DNA from 3 places in the Permianibacter fluminis genome. Region 1 is predicted to be linked to each of the others. Evidence: predicted binding sites of a transcription regulator. Region 1 holds the regulator's gene; each other region holds the start of a gene.
What was found. Region 1 encodes sigma-54, which starts transcription at its own class of promoters, with help from an activator protein. Its sites were predicted from a motif close to ANTGGCATNNANNTTGCTNT; they were not measured.
Positions count from the first base shown of each region.

Region 2: HPT27_RS09165 (saccharopine dehydrogenase family protein) is a predicted target of sigma-54. The motif match lies at 1,854-1,873, and genes of this name have one in related genera.
Region 3: fliD (flagellar filament capping protein FliD) is a predicted target of sigma-54. The motif match lies at 2,006-2,025, and genes of this name have one in related genera.

Region 1 covers NZ_JABMEG010000003.1:106,668-109,941, forward strand. Annotated here, with positions in the region: gene hpf (ribosome hibernation promoting factor) at 1-273, opposite strand, end outside; gene HPT27_RS18555 (RNA polymerase factor sigma-54) at 555-2,198, opposite strand; gene lptB (LPS export ABC transporter ATP-binding protein) at 2,286-3,014, opposite strand; gene HPT27_RS18565 (LptA/OstA family protein) at 3,011-3,274, opposite strand, start outside.
Region 2 covers NZ_JABMEG010000001.1:2,113,971-2,117,244, forward strand. Annotated here, with positions in the region: gene HPT27_RS09150 (superoxide dismutase) at 1-410, opposite strand, end outside; gene HPT27_RS09155 (urate hydroxylase PuuD) at 660-1,322, shown strand; gene grxD (Grx4 family monothiol glutaredoxin) at 1,462-1,803, shown strand; gene HPT27_RS09165 (saccharopine dehydrogenase family protein) at 1,935-3,074, shown strand; gene HPT27_RS09170 (DUF4166 domain-containing protein) at 3,067-3,274, shown strand, end outside.
Region 3 covers NZ_JABMEG010000001.1:3,108,778-3,112,051, reverse strand. Annotated here, with positions in the region: gene HPT27_RS13535 (hypothetical protein) at 1-96, opposite strand, end outside; gene fliS (flagellar export chaperone FliS) at 93-521, opposite strand; gene fliD (flagellar filament capping protein FliD) at 574-1,926, opposite strand; gene HPT27_RS13520 (flagellar protein FlaG) at 2,118-2,564, opposite strand; gene HPT27_RS13515 (flagellin N-terminal helical domain-containing protein) at 2,721-3,274, opposite strand, start outside.

The DNA.
Region 1 (3,274 bases):
CATTTCCTTGTGCTTTTTGACCTGACGGTCGAGTTTGTCCATCAGCAAATCAATGGCGGCATACATGTCGCCGTCTTCACAGTCAGCGAAGATTTCGCCGCCGTTGACGTGCAGTTTGGCTTCGGCTTTCTGACGCAGTTTTTCCACACTCAGAATGACATGGACGTTATTGATGTGATCAAAATGGCGGTTTAGCCGCTCGAATTTGTCATTGACGAAGCTGCGCAGAGCGTCAGTGATCTCGACATGGTGGCCGGTCAGGTTGATTTGCATAGTGGCTTCCTCTTTCGGCGCCAGATCAAAGGTCGTCGCTGGCAGCGGCGGTTCCCTCATCATGGCTGCACTTACAACATGGTGCATGGTGGCCGGCTTTTCAAGCTGGTCCCGTTGACACCGGTCAAACCCGGTTCTGCTTTCCCACCCCAACGCCAGCCAACCTTGCCGCGCCTGGTGTGGAACCTATTTCTGGAGTGTCGCTCCAGACCCTCTTTTCTGAGTCGCTACTCAGACTCGCTTGCTAAACACTTGTTGCCTGACCAATACGTCGGTCGGGCTCAGCCCAGCGTCTTGCGTTCGCTGGATGGCGGTATGGACATGGCTTCGCGGTACTTCGCGACCGTGCGCCGTGCCACGACAATGCCGTCCTTCGCCAGAATCTGGGCAATTTGACTGTCACTCAGGGGTTTGTTGGCCTCCTCAGAATCGATCAGTTTGCGGATACGGGCGCGGATGGCGGTGCTCGAAGCTTCGCCGCCGGCGGTGGTTGCCAGATGGCTGGAGAAAAAATATTTCAGTTCAAAAATGCCGCGTGGGGTGTGCATGTATTTCTGGGTGGTCACCCGCGAAATGGTCGACTCGTGCATGCCAAGCAGCTCGGCGATATCGGCCAGCACCATCGGTTTCATCGCTTCTTCGCCATGCTCGAAGAAACCAATCTGCTGCTCGACGATCGAGGTCGCGACTTTCAGCAGCGTCTCGTTGCGGCTTTGCAGGCTCTTGATGAACCATTTGGCTTCCTGCAGATGGTTGCGCAAGAAGCTGTTGTCGGCGGCGGTGCGGGTGCGCTGGATGAGGCTGGCGTAACTGGAGTTGATTCGCAGCCGTGGCGCAATTTCCGGATTCAGCTCCACCGTCCAGCGATTGCGTTTCTTGCTGACAATGACATCCGGGGTGACGTATTCGGCAGCGTTCTGGGTCATCGCGCTACCGGGCCGCGGATTCAACCGCTGTATCGCGGCAATGGCGTCACGCAGCTGATCTTCGCTGAGCCGGGTTTTCCGCATCAGGGTTTTGAAATCGCGCGCGGCCAGCAACGGCAAATAGTCGCGGACGATCAGCTCAGCTTGGCTTATCCGATCATTGCCGTTGCGGGCCTGCCGCAGCTGCAACAGCAGACACTCGCGCAAATCGCGGGCAGCGACCCCAGGCGGATCAAATTGCTGCAGGCGCCGCAGCACGGCTTCGACTTCGTCCAGATCGAGATTGCCTTCTTCATTCAGGCTTTCGTAGAGATCCGGGCAGCTGGTGCGCAAATAGCCGTCGTCATCAATGGCGTCGATAATGGCTTCGGCGATCGCGCGATCGGTGTCGCTGAACGGGGTCAGATTCAGTTGCCAGCGCAAATGGTCATGCAGACTTTCCCGGGTCTCGCCCTGGAATTCGTAATCGTCATCGCCTTCCCGATTGCCGCTGCCACCGGCAGGCGAACTGAAGTCCCAATCTTCCCACTGGGCATCGACCGGCAATTCCGCATTCAGATCTTGCTGTTGCAAAGCTTCGCTGGTGTCAGGTGTGTGCTCGTCAGCCCCCAATTCACGATCAGCTTCGCTACCGCTGGCGCTGCTGGAAAATTCCGGCTCGCCAAAGTCGCTCTCGCCGGCGCGGCTGTCGGCATAGTCCGAATCGGCATAATTGCTGTCGGAAAAGTCGGTACCGCTGAATTCGGCCTCGCTGTCAGCGCGATCGGCGGCGCTTTCATTCTGATCGCGTTCGCTGGCTTGTTCTTGCTCGACCGCCTCGAAGCCGTCGTCGGCTTCGTCACCCGGCTCACTGACTTCGAGCATGGGATTGGAGTCCAGCGCCTGCTGGATTTCGGTCTGCAACTCCAGACTGGACAGCTGCAACAGCTTGATCGCCTGCTGCAATTGCGGCGTCATCGTAAGCTGTTGGCTGATGCGTAGTTGGAGTGAGGGTTTCATTCTTCTGGTTTGACTACCATGTCAGTGCCGTCTGTGGTCGCGGCGCCCTTAACTTCACTATAAACCAATCTGCAGAATCTGATCGGCTTACAGCGTGAAATGTTCTCCCAGATACACTTGCCGGACCTGCTGGTTGGCCAGAATCGCTTCCGGTGCGCCATCGGCAATCAGTCGGCCTTCGCTGACAATGTACGCGCGTTCACAAACCGTCAAGGTTTCACGGACATTGTGATCGGTAATCAGAATGCCGAGGCCCCGATCGCGCAGGTGCTGGATGATGCGCTTGATTTCCAGCACCGAGATCGGGTCGACACCGGCGAACGGTTCGTCAAGCAAAATGAAGCGCGGCTCGGCGGCCAGCGCCCGGGCAATTTCGACGCGGCGGCGTTCACCGCCCGATAATGCCATGCCCAGACTTTTGCGCAAATGTCCGATGTGAAACTCGTCCAGCAAGGCCTCCAGCTTCTGCTGCCTATCCGCATCGGTCAATGCCGGATTCAGTTCCAGAATGCCGAGAATATTGTCGGCTACGCTGAGCTTGCGAAACACCGAGGCTTCCTGCGGCAAATAGCCAATGCCCTTGCGCGCGCGCACATGCATCGGCTCGCCGGACAAGTCCTCGTCGTCAATCTGGATGCTGCCGGCATCGGCATTGACCAGACCGATGATCATGTAGAACGAGGTGGTTTTACCGGCCCCGTTTGGCCCCAGCAAACCGACGATTTCGCCTTGACGAACCGTCAGTGAAACATCTTTGACAACTTGTCGGCCTTTGTAAGCTTTGGCCAAATGCTGCACCAGTAGCGTACTGCTCACGGGTTATCCTTTTTCGGTTGATCCTTTGTCGCAGTGTCGGTTTTTGGCGCGACATTTTCCTGCACCCGGGTGATCTTGACCTGCTCGCCATCACGTTTGGGCGCGGTGGTCAGTTTGCGCTGGCCATCGTATTCAATGACGCTGTGCTCGAAGGTGGTCTTGCCCTGAATCAGCTTGGCACTGCCTTCAAGGTAGAGATATTCCTTGCTGCCCAGATAGCGCAGCTGATTGGCTTGGCCCTCAATCGGCTGGGCATCGCC
Region 2 (3,274 bases), on a different contig from region 1:
ACGATGTCGACCGAGCCGTCGGCCTTCTTGACCAGCCAGGTCCAGCCCGAACCGAAGTTGCCCAGTGCCGAGGCAGTGAACTTCTCCTTGAACGCGGCGAACGAGCCAAAGGCCTTGTTGATGGCGTCGGCCAGCGCGCCGGTCGGCTCGCCACCGGCGTTAGGCGCCAGCGAGTGCCAGTAGAAGGTGTGGTTCCAGATCTGGGCGGCGTTGTTGTACACGCCACCTTGCGAGCTCTTCATGATCTCTTCGAGCGACTTGCCTTCAAAAGCGGTGCCCGGCACCAGCTTGTTCAGGTTGTCAACATAGGTCTGGTGGTGTTTGCCGTAATGGAAATTCAGGGTCTCTTCCGAGATATGCGGGGCCAGCGCGGTGCGGACGTAAGGCAGGGGAGGCAGTTCGAACGCCATGACGGGATCTCCAGCAGATAGCGTAAAAACGGCAATACCCCAAGCAAAACTAAGGGTAAGCCGGGGAAAAAAGGCTGCGCATCTTAAGGGAAGTACCGCGACGCGACAAATGAACCCTGTGCAAAACCTCATGCCGGAGCGCTAGAATCGGGCGGCTTCGACTTTGTGCGGGTACGCACATTCATTAAAACAGTCCCATCGCCTCGACTGGACGATCAATCGGGCGATCAACAAGAACAGGAGGGCATCATGGAGGCATTGTTTTCACACGCCGGCGCCGAAATCGGCTTGCGTTGGCTGCACTTTTTCTTCGGCGTGGTCTGGATCGGCACGCTGTATTACTTCAACTTCATTCAAGGCGAATTCTTCAAGGAAGCTGAGGCTGCCACCAAGAGCAACATGATCCAGAAGCAGTTGCCGCGGGCACTGAACTGGTTTCGCTTTGGCGCCTTGTGGACCTTCGTCAGCGGCGCGCTGATCCTGGCGCTGCGCGGTGCCAACATCACCGACACGCTGTTTTTCGGCGTGCTGCTCGGTACCCTGATGTTCCTGAACGTCTGGCTGATCATCTGGCCGAACCAGAAGATCGTCATCGCCTCGACTACGCAAGTGGCGCAGGGCGGCGCCGCCCTGCCGGAAGCCGCTGCCGCCGGCCCGAAAGCGCTGTTGGCTTCGCGCACCAACGTGATGTTCTCGCTGGCCATGCTGTTCTTCATGGGGGCTGGTGCCCACATGCCGTTCGGCATGTTTGACCTCGGCAGCATCAAGATTTGGATCGCCATTGCCCTGATCGGCGCGCTGGAAGTCAACGGCATTGCCGGCAAGCTCGGCCCGATGACGACCGTCAAAGGCGTGATCCACTGTGGCGTCGGTTTGACCCTGGTTTTGCTGGGGTTGATGGCCTTCCTGTAACCCGGGCAGGTCAGTTGGTGGTTCCGTGACAGGGAACCGGGAAAAGGGCTGCGTGGCAGCCCTTTTGTTTGGTCAGGACTCGGCGGGACCGGCTCGGGTACAATAGCCGCCATTCCTGTCGTCAGTGGAGCCAAGCGCCGTGGACACCCTCGAGAAAATCCAGAAACAACTCGCCGACAATACCGTCGTGCTGTACATGAAAGGTTCACCAAAGCTGCCGATGTGCGGCTTCTCGGCCCGCACCGCCGAAGCGGTGCTGCAATGCGGCCAGCCGTTCGCCTACGTTGATGTGATCGCCAACCCGGACATCCGCGCCGAGCTGCCGAAATTCGCCAACTGGCCGACCTTCCCGCAACTGTGGGTCAACGGTGAACTGATCGGCGGTTGCGACATCGTCACCGAGATGTTTGCCAAAGGCGAGCTGATGCCGCTGCTGAAAGACGCCACCGAAAAAGCGAAGGCAGCGAAAGGCGAAGCCTGAGCGTGGTACTTCGGTAGGGCCCATCATCATCAGGCTGCATTCGAAAAAGAGCAGGTAAAAAACCTGCTCTTTTTTTTGCCTTGGTGCTGCGGAGCCGCCGATACCTTGCGTGTCACGCTGGTAGAAAAAACGTGAAGCCATATCGGATTTTGATTCTTGGCGCATACGGCAATTTTGGTCGTCGGCTGAGTGCGCGGTTGGCGCGGGTGCCGGACCTGGAATTGCTGCTGGCTGGCCGCTCCGGTCAGAAAGCCGAGCAACTGGTGGCGACGCTGCGCACCGGTGGCGCAAGCGCGCACTGCACACCGCTGGTGATCGATGCCCAGTCCGCCACGCTGCCGGCTGAGCTGAAAGAGTCAGGCGCCCAGCTGCTGATTCATACCGGCGGCCCGTTTCAGGGGCAGGACTATCGCGTTGCCCGCGCCTGTCTCGCTGCCGGTCTGCATTACATCGATCTGGCTGATGGTCGCGATTTTGTCACAGGCATCAGCCAACTGGATGCGGAGGCGCGTGCGCAAGACCGAGTAGTCATCAGCGGCGCCAGTTCGGTACCGGGGCTTTCGTCGGCTGTCATGCAGGCATTGAGCGCTGATTTGGCGCAGGTGGATAGGATTGATATCGCCATCGCGCCCGGTAATCGTACCGAACGGGGCGAGGCGACTGTTGCCGCCATTTTGAGTTACGTCGGCAAACCGAGCCAGATCTGGCAAGGCGGGCGCTGGCGGACGGTGTATGGTTGGCAAAATCTGCATCGCCATTCCTTTCCTGCGCCCGTTGGCAGACGCTGGTTGGCACATTGCGACGTGCCCGATCTGAGTTTGTTTCCGGAGCATTATCGTGGCGTGCAATCGGTGCAATTTTCAGCGGGGCTCGAACTGTCATTTCTGCATCTGGGCTTGTACGGATTGTCGTGGCTACGGCGATTGGGTTGGGTGCGAGATTGGTCACGCCATGCCGGCCGCCTGGCCCGAATGAGTCGCTGGTTCGAACGGTTTGGCTCTGATTCCGGCGGTATGGTCGTGACCGTGGCCGGGCGTGATCACGCGCAGCAAGTGCGTTGCCAGCAATGGCAGTTGCTGGCTGGCAGTGGCGACGGCCCGTTTGTGCCGACCATCGCTGCCGCCGTTCTTGCGAAAAAACTTGCCAGCGGTGCCGCCATGATCAGCGGCGCCCGGCCGTGTCTGGAGCAATTTACCTTGGCGGAGTTTGTTGCCGAAGCCCGCGATCTGGATATTCATTTCCGTTGCGATGAGCGGCCCACTCATGACTGATTCATCACTGCCGCCGTCGCTGTATCAACGTATTCTGGCCGAACGTTATGCCAAGTTGCCGGTTGCTGTGCAGGCAATGCATGGGCCACTGCTACAAGGTGAGCGGTGCGTGACAGGCCGCTGCCAGATCCGTGGCGCGCGACATCCCTTGGCCTGGTTGTGCGCTCGATTGGCAGGCTTGCCACGCGCACAGGATGAGG
Region 3 (3,274 bases), on a different contig from region 1:
CCGTGCCACGGTCAGCATCGCGGTCCAGTCGCTGCTGACCGACAAGGCCTGCAGTTTTTCGCTCAGCGCGACGATTTCCGCCAATGCCGGACTCATGCGGGGCTGCGCTCGGAGGCTTGATTGTCTTTGAACATGTCGACTGCCTGTGGCCGAATGCCATCCCAACCTTCCTTGATGGTCTTCATCAGATGGATGACTTCATCCAGCCCCGAGGCATCATTGTTGGCGCTCGCCTGCGCCAGGCGTATGGTCATGTATTCGTACAGGGCATTCAGTGTTTGGGCGATTTCACCGCCTTTTTGCAGATCCAGACTGGCTTGCAGGCCGCCGATGATCGAAATGGCCCAGCTGACGTTTTCGCCTTTTTTGGCGACGTCGCGGCGTTCGATCATTGCTTTGGCGACGACCAGTTTGGCCAGCGCACCGTCGATCAGCATCTGAATCAGTCGATGGGGATCGGCGGATTCGGTTTCCGAACTGGCGCTGATTTTGGCGTACTGCTTGGCGTATTGCATGGACATGAAAACGATCTCCAAACGACGGTAATGGCGTAGCGAGTGCCTGAAAGCCTGACTATTTCTTGGAACCGGTAGACATGCTTGCCAGGTTCTGGCTGATAAAGGTGGACGTTCCGTTGAACTGGGCAACCAGCGCATCCAGCGCGCCATACTGAGCGCGCAAACGGGTTTCGATTTTTTCCAGCCGCAGCGACAGCGAGTCGCGCTGGCCGGCAATTCGTTGCAGATCCTGGTTCAGTGTGGTGGTGCGGCTTTGCAGCGCGCCGTTCGATCCGGTCTGCGAATCGATATAGCTGATGGTGCGCTGGGCGAGGCCATCCGTTGCACTGAATAGCGAGACAATCTTGTCAAAGCCGCTACTCAGCGCTGTATCCAGTTTGCTGCTGTTCAATTCCAGCGTGCCGGTTCTGGATGTCGTCACGCCGATAGCGGCCAAGCTACCAAATTCGCTATCGACACTGCTGACCGAACCGGTCAACAGATTGCGCAGCCGCTGGGTGATGCTGCGGGCTGAGCTGTCGGCGGCCAATGGACCTTCGGCGCCTTTGACGTTGCTGGTCAGTTTACTGATCTCGGAAAAGGCGCTGTTATAGGCCTTGACGAATTCTTCCACCGCTTTTTTCACTGCCGATTTGTCCTCGGCAATGGTCACTTCGGTAGTTTCCGCTGCGGTGTTGGTTTTCAGCGCCGTGATGGTGATGCCTTCGACCGCCGTACTGTAGGTGTTGCTGGTGCCGGTAACGACATTGCCGTTGATCTTGATTTGGCCATTGGCGGCCGCCTGCGTCGAGCTCATGCCGGTCGAGATGGAGTTCAGCGCGGCATTGGTATTGGTGACGACCAGATCTTTGCCGGTGCCGGTAATCTTGGAGTTGAAAACCAGTTTGGTGCCAGCGTCGGTCGTCGTGATGGTCGCAGTGACACCAAAATTGCCCGTCGCATTGTTAATCTTGTTGCGGATCTGGGTCAGGGTGTCAGTTGCGGAAACTGCAACCGAGAAGGTATTGCCGCCAGCAGAAAAATCGAGCGAACCATCGCCAAAGGTTGCGCTGGAACCGCCGGCTATGACCCCGGATTCGAGCTTGCTGCCGGTCGCCAAGGAAACGACTTCCACCGAAAAGCTGGTGCTGCTGGCTGTTTCACCCGGAGTGACCGTGACGTAACCACTCTGCGACAGAGAGGTGGTGCGGAGTTTGAAATCGGAGGCTGAGTCGAGCTTTTGCAGCGCGGTTTTCAGCGTGCCAAGAATGGATGACAGCGAACCGATACCGGTCAGCGTCGTGGTGGTCTGGGCTTCTTGCCGGTTCAGTCGCTGCTCGACTGGCGCGCGCTCGGCGTTGACCAAGGCCTTGATGATCGAATCGACATCGAGGCCAGAGCCGGAACCTGCAGCAGATATGAGTCCCATGGAACCACTCCTGTATCGTGTCGGTGTCGGCCCGGATGCGGCCGTAACGCACTATCACTACACGCATTCAGGCAAAGCGAGAGCAACCCCCATGCCAAGCCATCATCAGGATGGCTGGCAATGGCCGCTGCTGTTCCAGACAGCAGCCGGCACACCCTACATCCCTGCAGGGCGGAGACTGAGCTTGACTGTCAAACCTCAGCGCGCAACAACAACCCTTTACTATCGACCTGACCTTCGCTGGCGGCCGCAAAATAGCGGGCCAGTTGCAGCAATTCTTCCGACGGGATCTGGCGGATAACTTCATCCGTTTCCCGGTCGCGAACCGTGATTACCGTGATTCCGGTGTCGTCATCGACATCAAAGCGCAGGCTGCGACGGACGCTCTGGGCATTCTGGTTGAGTTCTTCAACCTTGGCCCGCAGCGCTTCCACTTCGGCCTTGCTTTGCTGTTCCAGACGTCGGGCCGTCGTTTGTTCTTCGGCAGCCGGTTTGGCCTGAATCTCGGATTGCGCGACTGGCGCGGCAACTTCTTGCCGGGCGGCAGGGCGCAAGCTCACCACATTGTTGCCGTTGGCAGGCGTAGCGATGTTGACGGGCACGCGGGGTCCACCAGTCAGACTGAGATCAGTTGACATGGTCGTCTCCTGCAACTGCTGCCGCACTTGTCAGTGCAGCGTGTCGCAAAGGGCTTACAACGTTTGCGACCGCACCGAAGGCTACGGTCTTTCGACCGTAGCCAGTGTGCGCCCGTGGGGAGCGGCGGTTCATCATTGCCGTTCCTTATCCGCCACTTACTGCAGCAGCGACAGTACGCTTTGCGGCGAGGCGTTGGCTTGCGCCAGAATCGCTAGGCCCGCCTGTTGCAGCACCTGGTTTTTGGTCAGGTTGGCTGTTTCGGCAGCAAAGTCAGTGTCACGGATGCGTGAGCGCGAGGCCGACAGGTTCTCGATCGCGCTGCCCAGGTTGGCGATGGTGCTTTGCAGACGGTTTTGCACGGCACCGAGTGCGGCGCGTGAGCTGTCAACAAAGGAGGTCGCGTCATCCAGGATCTTCAGCGCTTGTTGGGCGCCAATCGCAGTCGAAATATCGACGGTGGTGACATCATCAAGCGCACCGCTGTTGACGGTCGTGGTGCCGTCAATCGTCGCCGCACTGGCAGTGCTGGTGAACGACTTGGCGCTGTTCAGGGCAACGGTACCGATGGCGCGCATCGCATCATCAGCTGCTTCGGTCAGGATGTCGGTCGAGGCCGCCAAGGCGTTCTGACCGGTGTAATCATAACCCTGCACCGTGATTTGGCTGGTGTTGGTGATGCTGTTCAGGTTGTCGATGGTGATGTCATCGC